DNA from 3 places in the Micromonospora sp. NBRC 101691 genome. Region 1 is predicted to be linked to each of the others. Evidence: riboswitches for the same ligand, from Rfam matches in the RefSeq annotation. Region 1 holds a riboswitch; each other region holds the start of a gene.
The links. A riboswitch is a leader RNA that binds a small molecule or an ion and turns the genes downstream of it on or off. The one in region 1 is predicted to bind cyclic di-AMP.
Positions count from the first base shown of each region.

Region 2: linked by a shared signal. The riboswitch ahead of QSK20_RS06440 (C39 family peptidase) and the one ahead of QSK20_RS03030 (coiled-coil domain-containing protein) in region 1 are both predicted to bind cyclic di-AMP.
Region 3: linked by a shared signal. The riboswitch ahead of QSK20_RS29930 (coiled-coil domain-containing protein) and the one ahead of QSK20_RS03030 (coiled-coil domain-containing protein) in region 1 are both predicted to bind cyclic di-AMP.

Region 1 covers NZ_BSTB01000001.1:703,340-707,844, forward strand. The annotation lists gene QSK20_RS03020 (HelD family protein) at 1-1,544, shown strand, start outside; gene QSK20_RS03025 (cation diffusion facilitator family transporter) at 1,765-2,679, shown strand; cyclic di-AMP (ydaO/yuaA leader) riboswitch at 2,833-2,964, shown strand; gene QSK20_RS03030 (coiled-coil domain-containing protein) at 2,978-4,042, shown strand; gene QSK20_RS03035 (STAS domain-containing protein) at 4,222-4,505, opposite strand, start outside.
Region 2 covers NZ_BSTB01000002.1:527,176-531,680, reverse strand. The annotation lists gene QSK20_RS06445 (CDP-glycerol glycerophosphotransferase family protein) at 1-1,050, shown strand, start outside; gene QSK20_RS06440 (C39 family peptidase) at 1,153-2,004, opposite strand; cyclic di-AMP (ydaO/yuaA leader) riboswitch at 2,199-2,337, opposite strand; gene QSK20_RS06435 (hypothetical protein) at 2,664-3,419, opposite strand; gene QSK20_RS06430 (hypothetical protein) at 3,575-4,030, opposite strand; gene QSK20_RS06425 (acyltransferase family protein) at 4,041-4,505, opposite strand, start outside.
Region 3 covers NZ_BSTB01000029.1:6,346-10,850, reverse strand. The annotation lists gene QSK20_RS29935 (carbonic anhydrase) at 1-138, shown strand, start outside; gene QSK20_RS29930 (coiled-coil domain-containing protein) at 218-1,228, opposite strand; cyclic di-AMP (ydaO/yuaA leader) riboswitch at 1,233-1,363, opposite strand; gene QSK20_RS29925 (YibE/F family protein) at 1,530-2,846, opposite strand; gene QSK20_RS29920 (hypothetical protein) at 3,012-3,245, opposite strand; gene QSK20_RS29915 (DivIVA domain-containing protein) at 3,248-3,505, opposite strand; gene QSK20_RS29910 (hypothetical protein) at 3,502-4,191, opposite strand; gene QSK20_RS29905 (helix-turn-helix domain-containing protein) at 4,361-4,505, shown strand, end outside.

The sequences.
Region 1 (4,505 bases):
GCTCCCCCGGCTCGGGCGTGACGGTCGTCTCCGGCGGACCGGGCACCGGCAAGACGGCGGTGGCCCTGCACCGCGCGGCGTACCTGCTCTACTCCGACCGCAGCCGGTACGCCGGCGGCGGCATCCTGGTGGTCGGCCCGTCGACGGTCTTCGTCGAGTACATCGCCTCGGTGCTGCCCTCCCTCGGCGAGGAGACCGCCACCCTGCACTCCCTCGGCTCCCTCTTCCCGGGCATGTCCGCCACCCGCACCGACCCGCCGGAGGTGGCGGCGGTCAAGGGCTCGCTGCGGATGCGCCGCGTACTGGAACGCGCGGCCCGGGACGCCGTCCCGGACGGCCCGGAGGAACTGCGCCTGCTCTACCGGGGGCAGTTGCTCCAGCTGGCCCGTCCCGAGCTGGACGCGATCCGTACCCGGGCGCTGCCCCGGGGCGCCCGCCGCAACGAGGTGCGCCGGGCCGGCTTCGACGGGATCTTCGCCGCGCTCTGGGCGCAGGCCCGCCGGATCGGCGTACCCGGCCTGCCCGAGCAGCGGGCCTTCGAGGACGAACTGGCCGACCGGACGGAGTTCCGCGAGTTCCTCAAGGCGTGGTGGCCGCGCCTGCACCCGCGCCACGTGCTCGGCTGGTTGGCCCGGCCGGAGCGGCTGCGGTCGTACGCCGGGGGGATCCTTTCCGGCGCGGAGATCCGCGCGCTGACGGCGGCCTGGCGGACGCTGGACCGCGACGGGCTGACCATCGCCGACATCGCGCTCCTCGACGAGCTGGACGCGCTGCTCGGCCAACCGATGAAGCCCGCCCGCCGGCGGCGCGACCCGTTCCAGCTCGCCGGCGGGGTCCGGGAGCTGAGCACCTTCGCCGACCGGCAGCGCGCCCAGCGGGCGGCGGCCCGGGAGCGGCCGGTCGACTACCGCGACTACGCGCACGTCGTGGTCGACGAGGCGCAGGACGTGTCGCCGATGCAGTGGCGGATGCTCGGCCGGCGGGGTCGGCTCGCGTCCTGGACGGTGGTCGGCGACCCGGCGCAGACCGCCTGGACCGGCGACCCGGTGGAGCTGACCCGGGCCCGCGACCAGGCGCTCGGCCGGCGTAAGCGGCACGAGTTCACCCTGACCACGAACTACCGCAACTCGGCGGAGATCTTCGCGGTGGCGGCGGCGGAGATCCGTACCGTCCACCCGGACCTGCCGCTGCCGACGGCGGTCCGGTCCACCGGCGTGCACCCGGTGGCGCTGGCCGTGCCGGCGGAGCAGCTCGCGGCGCGGACGGCCGAGGCGGTCGCCGCGCTGCTGGCGGAGGTGGCCGGGACGGTGGGCGTGATCACGCCGGTGCCCCGCCGGGACGAGGTGGCCGGCTGGCTGGCCCACCTGGACTCGCCGCGCCTCCAGGTGGTGACCAGCCTTCAGGCCAAGGGCATGGAGTACGACGGGGTGGCGCTGGTCGCCCCGGGCGAGATCCGCGCCGACCCGGGTTCGGGCGTGCGGACCCTCTACGTGGCGCTCTCCCGGGCCACCCAACGGCTCACCACCATCGATCCGGTCGCCTGACCCGCGCTGCCCCACCCCGGCCGGGCGCCTTCCGACGCGCTTTTCTGGTAGCAGGGGTCCCTTGTTACTCATTAATGAGTAACAAGGGACCCCTGCTACCACCCTGCACCCTGCCACCTCGCCTGCTTGCGTTCCGGGCGCCTTGCGGGCAGTTACTTGCATACATAGCGATGTGAACATACATTGGGTCCGGACCGAACGGGGAACGGAGGGTGGGGGCGTGGGCGCAGGTCATGACCACCACGGCGGGATAGCGCACGCCGCACAGCGGCACACCGGCCGGCTCTGGGCCGCGTTCGGCCTGCTCGCCACCCTGATGGTGGTCGAGGCGGTGACCGCGCTCGGGACCGGGTCGCTGGCCCTGCTCTCCGACGCGGGTCACATGTTCACCGACGTGCTCGGCATCGGCATGGCGCTGGCCGCGATCACCGCCGCGCGGCGGGCCGGCCGGGATCCGCAGCGCACCTTCGGCCTCTACCGACTGGAGGTGCTCGCCGCCCTCGCCAACGCCGTCCTGCTCTCCGGGGTCGCGGTCTACGTGCTGGTCGAGGCGGTGCGCCGGTTCGGGGACCCGCCGGAGGTGACCACCGGACCGATGCTGGTGGTGGCGGTGCTCGGCCTGCTGGCAAACGTGGTCGCCTTCGCGCTGCTGCGCGAGGGCGCGAAGGAGAGCATCAACCTGCGCGGGGCGTACCTGGAGGTGGTGGCCGACCTGCTCGGCTCGGTCGGCGTGATCACCGCCGCGGTGGTCATCGCGCTCACCGACTGGTGGTGGGCCGACCCGCTGGTCGCGGTGGCGATCGGGGTCTTCATCCTGCCGCGCACCTGGCGGCTGGGCCGGGCGGCCGTGCGCATCCTGGTCCAGGCCGCGCCGGAGCACCTCCAGGTCGGCGCGGTACGCGACCGGTTGAGCGCCGTCCCGGGCGTGGTCGAGGTGCACGACCTGCACCTCTGGACGCTCACCTCGGGGATGGAGGTGGCCTCGGCCCACCTGACCACCGACCCGACGGTCGAGGTCGGCAGCGTGCTCGCCGCCGCGCGGACCGCGTTGCACGAGGACTTCCACATCGACCACGCCACACTCCAGGTCGAACCCGGCGAATCGCCGGGCGTCTGCGGCCGGGTCGAGTGGTAATTAGGACAGACTTAAATCTGGAAGTGTATTGTCCCGCTATGCCAGTTATGCCGATGTCATCTCGCGGGAGTGGTGTGGCCAACGCTGCCCCTGGGATACCGGCTTCGGTAGTCTCGGACCCGGTCACCGCCGGGCGGCGCCCTCCGGCGCCTGCGGTGACCGCCGCCTAATCGCCGGTGACGGCGAGCCGGGGAACCATGTTCTTGGGGTGCATCCGCGTGAGCGGTAGGGATCTTCCGTCCCGAACCCGTCAGCTAACCCGGTCGGCGGCTGACGGAAGGACATGTGCATGCCAGTAGTGGCACCCGTACGACGTACCGCCGCCCGGATGGCGGCACTGGTCGCCGCGACAGTCGCCCTCGGCGTCGCGGCCACGCCGGCCGTCGTGGCCCCCGCCACGGCGGCGCCTCCGCTGACGGCCAGGGCGCCCGGGGACGACCCCGAGGGCGGCACCCCGGCACTGCGCGCCCAACTGGAGGCGGCCAGCAAGGGGTGGCTCGACGCGAAGGACGCGCTCGCGAAGTCGGTCACCCGCCAACAGAAGATCAACGAACATCTCGGCACCATCGAGAAGGACCTGGCGGTCCGCGACGAGAAGGTCGGCGTGATCGCCGGGCTGGCGTACCGGACCGGCCGGCTCGGGCCGGCCTCGGCGTTGCTGGCCAGCGACTCGCCGGACAGCTTCATGGACCGGGTCGCCGCGCTGGACGCGGTGGCCGCCAACGAGGACCGGGAACTGCGGGGCCTACTCAGCACCCGGGAGCAGGCCAACCAGGCCAAGGCGGCGCTGAACCGGGAGATCACCGAGCAGCGCAAGCAGGTCGCGGTGATGGAGAAGCGCAAGCAGCAGGCCGAGCAGGCACTGGTGGTCGCCAACCGGAAGGCGGCGGTCACCACCCCCAGTGGCGGCAGCAACTCGACCCGGTCCGCCACGGCGAAGCCGGCACCGCGCAACCCCGACGGCTCCTGGCCGCCCGAGTCGTGCAGCGTCAACGACCCGACGCCCGCCGACGGCTGCATCACCCCGCGCACGCTGCACGCGCTCAACCAGGCCAAGGCCGCCGGCTTCACCCGGTACGTCTCCTGCTACCGCCCCGGCGGTTCCGGAGAGCATCCCAAGGGCCGGGCCTGCGACTTCGCCGCACAGAAGAACGGCTTCGGCGGCGACGCCACCGGTGGCGACAAGACGTACGGCGACAACCTGGCGGCGTACTTCAAGAACAACGCCAGCCGGCTCGGCGTCCTCTACGTCATCTGGTACCGGCAGATCTGGCTGCCGAGCAGCGGATGGAAGTCGTACAGCGGAGCGGGCGGCGACCCGTCGAGCGACCACACCAACCACGTCCACCTGTCGGTCTACTGAGCCAGCCGACGCGGCCCGTCACCCCTGAGGGGTGGCGGGCCGTTCGCTTGTCGGCGTGGGGCAGCCACGGGGAACCCGGGCCACCGCAGCGGAACCGGCGACACGTGGCGGCGTGCGCTGCACCCGGTTCGGCGGGTCGTGCACCTGAGCTGACCCCGACGGGGGGCGGCGCGCACCGGTCAGGCGCCGGGCAGCACCTCGGGCTCGGGTGCGGCGGCGGCACCGGCGAAGTACGGCTCCGGCGCGCCGAAGAGGCCGAGCAGGCCGGTCACCCAGAGCTGCCGGTGGACGAACCGGCTGGGCTCGGTGACGACCAGCTTGACGCCGCTCACCTCGGCGGTCTGGAAGCCGGCGACCATCGCGCTGATGCCGACCGAGTCGATGAAGGTCACCAACCTCATGTTGAGTTCGATCCGCGCCGGGCGGCTCTTGGAGAGCACCTCGACAACGGCTTCGCGTACCT
Region 2 (4,505 bases), on a different contig from region 1:
CTGGAGCGGATCGGGCGGCCGTTCCTGGTGCTGCTGCGCGAGCCGGAGTTCCTGGCCCCGATCGCGGCGGCCACCCGCGCGCCGGTGGTGTACTGCCCCACGCTGAAGGCGATCGACGAGGCGCTGGTGCCCAGCCTGCGGGTGGCGTTCTACGTCAACCACGGGGCGAAGAACGCCCACTGCATCCGGTTCACCCAGCTCACCCACATCCAGATCCACCACGGCGACAGCGACAAGGCGCCGAGCGCCAACCCGGTCTCGGCGATCTTCGACCGGAACTTCGTGGCCGGGCAGGCGGCGATCGACCGGTACGCCCGCGCCGGGGTGCACATTCCGGCGGAGAAGTTCGTCGTCGTCGGCCGCCCCCAGGTGGAGGCGATCGGGGTACGCCGTCCGCCGGTGCCGATGCCGGCCCAGCCGACCGTGCTCTACACCCCCACCTGGACCGGGCACCACGCGGACGCGAACTACTGCTCGCTGCCGGTGGCCGAGGCGGTGGTGGGGCGGCTGCTGGCCCGGGGCGCGACGGTGATCCTGCGGGCCCACCCGTACACCGCGCAGAACCCGGAGTCGGCGCGGCAGCTCGCCCGGGTGGAGGAGTTGCTCGCGGCGGACCGTGCCCGCACCGGCCGGCAGCACGTCTGGGGCACCGACGCCAGCCGGGCGATGAGTCTCGTCGACTGCGTCAACCGCTCCGACGCGCTGATCTCGGACGTCTCCGGGGTGATCTCCGACTACCTCTACTCCGGCAAGCCGTACGTGGTGACGGACATGGGCGCGGACGGCGACGCGTTCACCGAGCGCTTCCCGCTGGCCCGCTCCGGCTACGTGCTGCGCCGGGACCTGGCCGACGTCGACACCGTGCTGGAGCAGCTGCTCGGCACCGACCCGCTGGCCGAGGCGCGCTGGGCGATGCGCACCCACTACCTGGGTGATTTCCCGGTCGAGTCGTACGCCGAGGGTTTCCTGTCGGCGGCCCGGGCGCACCTCGCGCCGGCTGCCGTTCCGGCCACCCGCCCCGGCCAGGCGGACCAGCCGGTCAGCGCGTAGCTGCGGTGGTAGCAGGGGTCCCCTGTTACTCAAAAAGGAGTAACAGGGGACCCCTGCTACCAACCACCCCAACCGGCGCGGCGGTTGCTCCCGCGCGAGGGCTCAGGCGGAGTAGCCCCGGGTGGCGGCCCAGTGCGCCAGGCCGATGGTGGTCATCCAGTACGAGCCCGCGGCGGCGTTCGCCGGGTCCGCGATCTTGACGGTCCGGCCGTCGTCCCGGTAGCCGACCACGGTCAGGTAGTGCCCGCCGGGGTAGGAGTGCCAGCCACCGGCGACGTCGGTGGCGGATCCGGCGATGTTGACGACGACGGCGTACCCGTTGCCGACGGCCCGCACCACGTCGGCCTGGAGCCGGTCCATCTGGGCCGGGGTGGCCGCGTTACCGGGGATCGTCCTGGTCCGGTAGACGTCCCGGCCGACCAGGTCGTTGAGGACCCGGGTGGTGTCCTCGGCGGAGTTGGTGCCGGCCTGGGTGGTGTTGAGCCGCTGGGCGAGGTCGTCCTGGCTGCGGACGACGTCCCGGGCGGTCAGCGCGATCCGGGTGGCGGCCGGGCCGCAGTAGTAGAAGGTGGTCTGCTCCTGGTACTGGATGTCGAGCACCTTCGACGCGGGCGGCTTCGGCGGGGTGGGGCTGGCCGTCAGGTCCGGGTTCGACGAGCCGGTGGCGGTGGGCGACGCGGACGGCTTGGCCGGCGGGGTGGTGGCGACGGCCGACGGGCTGGCCGGGGACGCGGTGGCACGGTCGTGCTGCCGGGACGCGGCGGTCGACCGGTCCGGCTCGGCCGCCGTGGCGACGGTGTCCTCGCGGTGCGTCGGCGTGCCGGGGTCGACGAGCAGGACGCCGGCGGTGGACGCCGCCACCAGCACCGCCGCCGAGGCGGCGACCTGGTACGACCGGCGGACGGGGAAAAGATTGAACGGTCGCGGGACCGGGTACTTCACGGATTCCTCCACGGAAGACAGGGGTGGAGAGCGGCGCACCCGGTCGACGCACGGTGGACCGTGCGTGGGGTCGACGTCGGTGTGGGGTGCCCGCCCGGACGGCGTCCGAGGGTGGACGACGGGGTCAGTGCCGGCGGCGCGGACGGACGGCCGGCGGCACCGGGGCACCGTGGAGGAGCCGGGTAACGGGGGCGAACGGCACGAGGTACTCCTTCCGATACCGCCTACCGGGTTAGCTGACGGATTCGGGCGGGAAGATCGCCCTACCACGGGTCGGCCCCGCGGATTCACCCCGGACGTACGTGGGTCCCCGGCTCGTTGCGCACGATTAGGCGGGCCGGCGCGGTGTCGCCCTTTGCGACCTACGACCGCACCAGACGGGCCGACACTACTGACGCCGCAATCCACTGCCAACCCCCGCGAGCTGGGCAAACAGCACAGCACACCCGGAAGTCGGGTACGTTCGTGCCGCTGACGTCGCTCAATGGGACGACCGGTTTTCCGAGTACCGTCGGGCGATTTCCGGACGGCATCGGCACAACCACCTCGGCGCAGTCGACGCGGAACGGGACGACCGGGGTCGAAGGTGCGGGGAGAACGGCCGTGGTCCGGGTCACGTCACGATCCGGTCACGCTCGCGGCGGGGGTGCGCATCCCGTGCGCCCCGGCGGTCATCCCACCCGCGCCGGCCGCCACCGGGAGGCGAGGCGAATCGCACCGGGCAGCCGCCGGGTCGCGACGACGGTCCGGGTGCTCGCCCGGAGACGTTCCGCCGCGAGGGACGCCTCCGCCGCCAGGGACCGGGCTGCCGTCGCCGCGACCTCCGCCTGCCGCCAGGCCACCCGTTCCCGCTCGGCCGCCGTCCGGTACTCCACCCGCCGCAGGTCACGGACCACCCGGTGCAGAATCGCCTCCTGCACGACGGGGTGCAGCCGCGGATCCCACCCGTTACGGCGGGCGAACACGTCGCTGAGCTGCCGCACCGACAGGTCGCCCCGCCAGTAGGCGGCCATCGCGGCCCGGTGCAGGAAGCGTTCCCGGGCGACGTACTCGGCCGGGGTGCGGGGGGTCCGGGGGGCGGGCAGGGCGGTGGCCCCGGCGAAGCGACGGGCGGTGGTCTCCGCCTCGTCGTACGCCCGCCAGGCCTGCTCGACCCGTTCCTGCGCGGTGAGCCACCGCTCCCGGCGACGGCGGGCGGTCTGGGCGGCACCGGCCGCCGCGACCGCCACCTCCTCGGCGTACCGGCGCAGGTCCGCCGGGTCGGGGGCGGCGGGGTCGGAGGTGGCGGCCGGCGGGGAGAGCGTCGCCTCCCGCTCGGGGCGGGCCACCAGGACGGTGAGCACGGTCAGGGCGAGCACGAGCAGGGCGGACCAGATGGCGGCCGCCCGGGGCACGTCGACCAGGAACTCGTAGAGAACGACGTCCACGTCGGCACCTCACGGGACACGGGAGCGGGTGGGGCCGCACGCCTCGGACGCCGGATCCGCTGGCGGTGGAGCCACCGGGACCGCCGTCGGCGGGTGCGGGGTGAGGTTCGTCGGATCAGCTTCGCCCCGAGGGCGGGACACCCGGGGTGGACGGATCAGCGATGTGGTGGGGCCCGGGAACCGCTCACGCCGGCGTCGGTCGCGGCCATCGGCCGGACCGGCCGGTGTCCGGTCGGCGCCGACCCGGCCGGCGGGGCATCGGTCGCGGCGACCGGACCGGTGGCGACGAGCGGCGTCTCGTGGCGGGTGTCCGGGCCGGCGGCGCGGACCGTGGTGCTGTCGGCGACCGGGCCGGAGAGCGGGGACGAAACCAACACGCCGTGGGCGAGCGGGGACGTGCCCGGCACGCTGTGGGCGACCTGCTCCGTGGCGACGGGTGCGCCCCGGTCGACGGGGAACCACTCGGCCGGGGCGGGCGGACTCCCGGTGGAGAGGCCCCCGGCGAGGCCGCCGCTCAGCGCGAGGGCGACCGCCACGGCGAGGCTGGTGAACACCCGCAACGCCCGGCGCACCGACCACCAACGGGGGCAGCCGAGCACGACGGGAGGCACGGAGAGCAGGTTACCCCGATCGTCGGGTACCCGCGTCGATGCCGGCCCGGTCGGATTCCCCGGCCTGGTCACCGGGCGGAACGTCGGCGTGTCCCGCCCGGTCGACGCCGGCGGCTCGCGGGCGCGGCGCGACGGTCGCCGGCCGTCCCCCGGTCGCGGAGGGTCGCCCGGCCGCCGTGTCGGGACTCCCGGTGGGGGCGCGCTTCCGGCTCGGGGCGAGCAGCCGCATCATCGGGGTCTCCACCCACCGGTACAGCAGCCAGGCCAGCAGCAGGTTCAGCAGCAGGAAACCGACCGCCACCAGGGGGCCCGTCCAGCCGGTGAAGCCCACGCCGTGGTCGCCGGTGAGCCGGAGAATGGTGACCATCACGAAGACGTGCACCAGGTAGAAGGCGAAGGAGACCTCGCCGAGCCAGACCAGCGGCCGGGAGCGCCACGGCGAGGGCAGGCCCCGCACGTCGGCCCGGGCCGCCGA
Region 3 (4,505 bases), on a different contig from region 1:
GCGGTGCGGGAGGGGCGGTGCGCGGTGGTCGGCATGTCGTACCGGCTGGCCGCCGGTGAGGTACGCGTGGTCCGGTCGATCGCCGCCACCGAGGACGTCGCCCTCGCCGCCGGGCCGGCCCCCTCGGCCCGCCACTGACCCGTCCGGCTCCGGCCGGTCACGCGAACGGGCCCCGCCTCCGGTCGAACGGATGCGGGGCCCGATTCGGCGTGGTGGGTCAGAGCATGGAGACGTGGACGTGGTCCGTGTGGTCCGAGGGCCCGCTGTACGAACTCCAGCCGGTCGCCGGGAACCAGATCTGCTTGTTCCAGATCACGTAGTAGATGCCGAGCACGTCGGCGTTACGGACGAGGAACGCGGTCAGGTTGTTGCCGTACTTCCGTTCCGCCGTGGTGTCCCACCGGCTGAACCCCGACTTCTGGAGCGACCAGTCGCAGGCCCGCCCCTTCGGATGCTCGTACGGCCCGCCCGGTCGGTAGCACCCGACGAACATGTTGAAGCCGGCCCGCTTGACCTCCTTGTACATGTGCAGGGTGCGCGGGGTGATGCAGCCGCCGGTGGTCGGGTCGTCCTCGGTGCAGCCCAGCGAACGCCAGTTGCCGTTGCTGTCCCGCCCGGGGCCGGGCCGGGCGGGCGGGGAGGTGGCGTCCACCAGGCCACCGGTCAACCCCATGCCGCCGACCAGGGCTAGGGACTTCTCCGCCTCGCGCTTGCGCTTCTTCAGGATGTCGGACTGCTTCTGCTGCTCCATGACCTCGGCGTCGAGCGCCTTCTTGGCCAGTTCCGCCTGGTTCTTGGCGGCGGCGACCGCGGCGACCTTCTTGCTGTTGACCATGTTCATCTCGTCCAGCGCGCTGGCCCGCTTGACGAACGAGTCGGGGGTGTTGGCGTCCAGCAGCATGGAGGCGGGGCCGACCCGGCCGGTCATGTACGACCGCACGGCGATCGTGGCCACCTGCGGGGTGAGCGACTTCAGCTCGTTCTGCGCCCGTTCGACCTCCAGGGCGAGGGTGAGCTGGCGCTTCTTCGAGGCGTTGAGCTTCGCCTGAGCCTGGGTGTAGCTGCGGTTCGTCTCCTCGATCACCTCGTTGAGGAGCTTCGGCTGCTCTCCGTCGTGCCCGGACGGGCTCGACGGCTCGGCCATGGCCGGCGCGGGCACAGCGGCCACGGCGAAGGCGGCGAGCACGGCCACGACCGGTTTCAGCCAGCGGCGTAGGGGTGCCGTCACAGTGTTCCCTTCCGTCGACCGCCGACCGGGTTAGCTGACGGGTTCGGGGCGGAAGTGGCCCCTACCGCTGACGCGGATGCACCCCATGAACCTGGTTCCCCGGTTCGCCGGTGGGCGATTAGGCGGTGGCTCCGCTGGCGCCGGTGCGCGCCTTCGGCGGTAACCGGCAGCGAGGTTACCTGACAGTGGGCGTGGGGTTCTACGCCCGGATCCCGACCAAAAGCGTTATTTCCCTATTGCTTTCCGTCACTCGTGTCACATTTGTCAAGATCATAACGATTGGTGGTCACTCTGCGGAGTTTCACCATGCCGGATTCGTGTTCCTCGGGTGGCCCGGTCCGGCGGCGGAATCGGTGACCCCGGTGGCGGCACGGGGACCGCTGAGGGCGGCGAGGGCGTCGTCCCGCTCACCGGCCGGCCGGGGCGGGCGGCGGCTCGGCGTGCCACCCCGGCCGGCGGTGGTCACCAGGGCGGCCAGGCCGGTGGTGATCGGTACGGCGGCGATCAGCCCGAGCGTCGCGACGATGCTGCGGACGATCTCCTGGGCGAGGAACTCGCTGGTCACGATCTCGCTGATCCCACGCGTGTCGGCGGTCAGCAACAGCAGCAGGGGCAGCGACGCGCCCGCGTACGCGAGCACGATCGTGTTGACCGTCGAGGCGATGTGCGCCCGGCCGACCCGCGTGGCCGCCCGGTAGAGCTGGAGCCGGGTGAGGTCGGGGTTGGCGCGGGCCAGTTCGGTGACCGTGGCGGCCTGGGTGACCGTGACGTCGTCCAGGACGCCCAGGGAGCCGATGATGATGCCGGCCAGGAGCAACCCGTGCAGGTCGACGTCGGCCTGGAACATCGACAGCGTGGTGGCGTCCTCGGAGCCGTACCCGGTGAGGTGGGTGAGCGCGGTCGCCAGGCTGCCGAGCACGCCGGTGAGCACCAGGCTGGCCAGGGTGCCGAGGACCGCGACGGAGGTCTGTGCGGTGACCCCGTGGGTGAGATACAAGACCACGAACATGATCAACGCGGCGCCGGTGACCGCCACCGGCAGCGGGGACTCGCCGGCACCGATACCGGGCAGCACGAAGGTGAGCAGGATGGCGAAGCTGGCCACCAGCCCGCCGAGCGCGGCCAGGCCGCGCCAGCGGCCGAACGCGACGATGGCGACGGCGAACGCCAGGGCCAACCAGATCAGCGGCTTCCCCCGCTGGTGGGCGGCGATGGTGTAGCTGCTGACCGTCGGGTCGGCCGGGTCGGTCAGCACCACCAGGACGATCTCGTCGCCGACCTCCACCGAGGGCGATCCCGGCCCGGCGGGCAGCGCCGTCTCGACCTGCTGCCCGGCGTCCGGCCCGGTGTCGACGGTCACCGTGGCGGTCCCGCACGGCCCCTCCGTCGTCCCCTCCGGGGCCTCCGGCGTGGGTGGGCAGGGCTCGGTCACCACCCGCGTCACCGTGCCGTGGTACCGGGCCGCGTCCTCGCCGCCGCCGACCGACGGGGCGTCCCGGGGCCAGAGCACCAGCGCCGCGACCAGGGTCGCCAGGAAGAGGGGGACCACGGTCGCGATCAGGACACGCCGTACGCGCGGCGGCGCGGCGGCGGTGGGACGGCTGTGGTCGTGGCCCATGCTTCTCCCAACGATCCTGGCGTGGCGGGTGCCCTGGCCGGACCATTCTGCCGGGTCCGAAGCCGCAGCTCGCAGCCTGTTCGGCGGCCCGGTCCGGTTCCGCGCGGCTCGGTGGGGAGTTCGCCGGCGCACGCTGTCGAGCTGCCCCGTCCATGCGTCCACCGGTCACCGGCACCTCCCGTCATGCCTGTTCGCCAGCTCACACCGCCGTCCGTCGTCCAGCCGCGCGTCACACCAGATCCGGGTACGCCGCGACTGGTCGTCCTCCGCGCTGACGGTGGCCTCCCCGAAGTCCATTTCCGGCACGTGCCCGAGGGAGTCGCGCAGCGCGACCGCGAGGGCGACGGCGTACTCCCGGTCGGGCAGCGTCAGCGGCAGGTGCAGCACCCATCGGCCCACCGTCACCACCCCCCGTGCCGAGGGCCGGAGTCCGCCGGCCGGCGCTGGGCGTACTCGGACTGCCAGCGGCGCAGCGCCTGACGAATCCGATCCCCGTCGGCCTCCACGGCCCGGATGTGCCGGTGCAACCGCTCCACCTCCCCGGCGACCCGGTCGAGATGGGAACGGACCTGGTCCGGTGCGAGTCCGCGCCAGCACCGGTCGAATTCCGCGCTCCGGATCTGGTGCGGCCCGAGCCGCCTGCCGGTCAGGTAGATCACGGCCGTCGGCCTCTCCCCGCCGGGTCCGCTGCGTTCGCGGGAAACTGCGCCGCGAGCGCGGCGACGGTCTCCCGCAGGGCGGCGGCGGTCAGTTCGAGCTGCCCGGCGGCCCGTGCCCATTCCCCGGTCGCCGCCTCGACGGTCGGGCCGTCCTCCCCGGCGGCCCGGAGCTGTTCCCCGGCCACCCTGATCCGGTGCGGGAACCGGTCGATCCGGTCCGCCGCCGCGCGGAGCCGGACGACGACCGCCTCCACCGTGACGGCCACGTCGTGGCCGGGTGCGCCTCGTCCGCAAGCCGTTCGCAGGCGCGCGACGCCCAGGCCGAGCAACCGCTCCGCCTCGTCGGCCAGGTCCAGCGCGTGATCGGCGCTCTGCTGCGCGACCCGCAGTGCCGGATGCGTCGCGCCGAGCCGTGCCCGTTCCAGCAGGACGACGGCCGCGCCGACTGCGACGTACGCCTCCCGCAACTCGTCGGCCACGCCGGACACCGCCCAGGTGGCACTGGCCACCGGCACGTTTCTGACCTGCGGGTACGCGGGCAGCGTCGGCGTGACAGCCGGCTCGACCGGCACCGGCAGGTACCGGTCCGGACAGGGCCAGGCGCAGCCGCAGCCACAGCGCCGCCAGGCCGTACGCCAGTCGCGGCGGTGACGCGGAGCGAGCGGGACGGGATGGGGTCGGGGCACGGGACCTCCCTCTTTCGGGCTCTCGGTCAGATCGCGGTGACCGTGGGTGTACAGCCTGTCCGTGCCGCCCTAGGATTCGGAACAATCCGCTTCGGCATGATGACTTTGGGTGACCGTGTCGGGCTGGATGGGGGTGCGGCGACGTGGACCGAGGAGAGTGGGGGAACGTGTGGGAATCTCGCCGTCCGAGTTCCTGTTGCGCGAGCTGCGTCGGCGGCGGGTGGCCGCCGGACTGACCCAGGACGCGTTGGGTGAGCGGGTGCACTACTCGAACACGCACGTCAGCGCGATCGAGACCGGCGTCAAGCCACCTA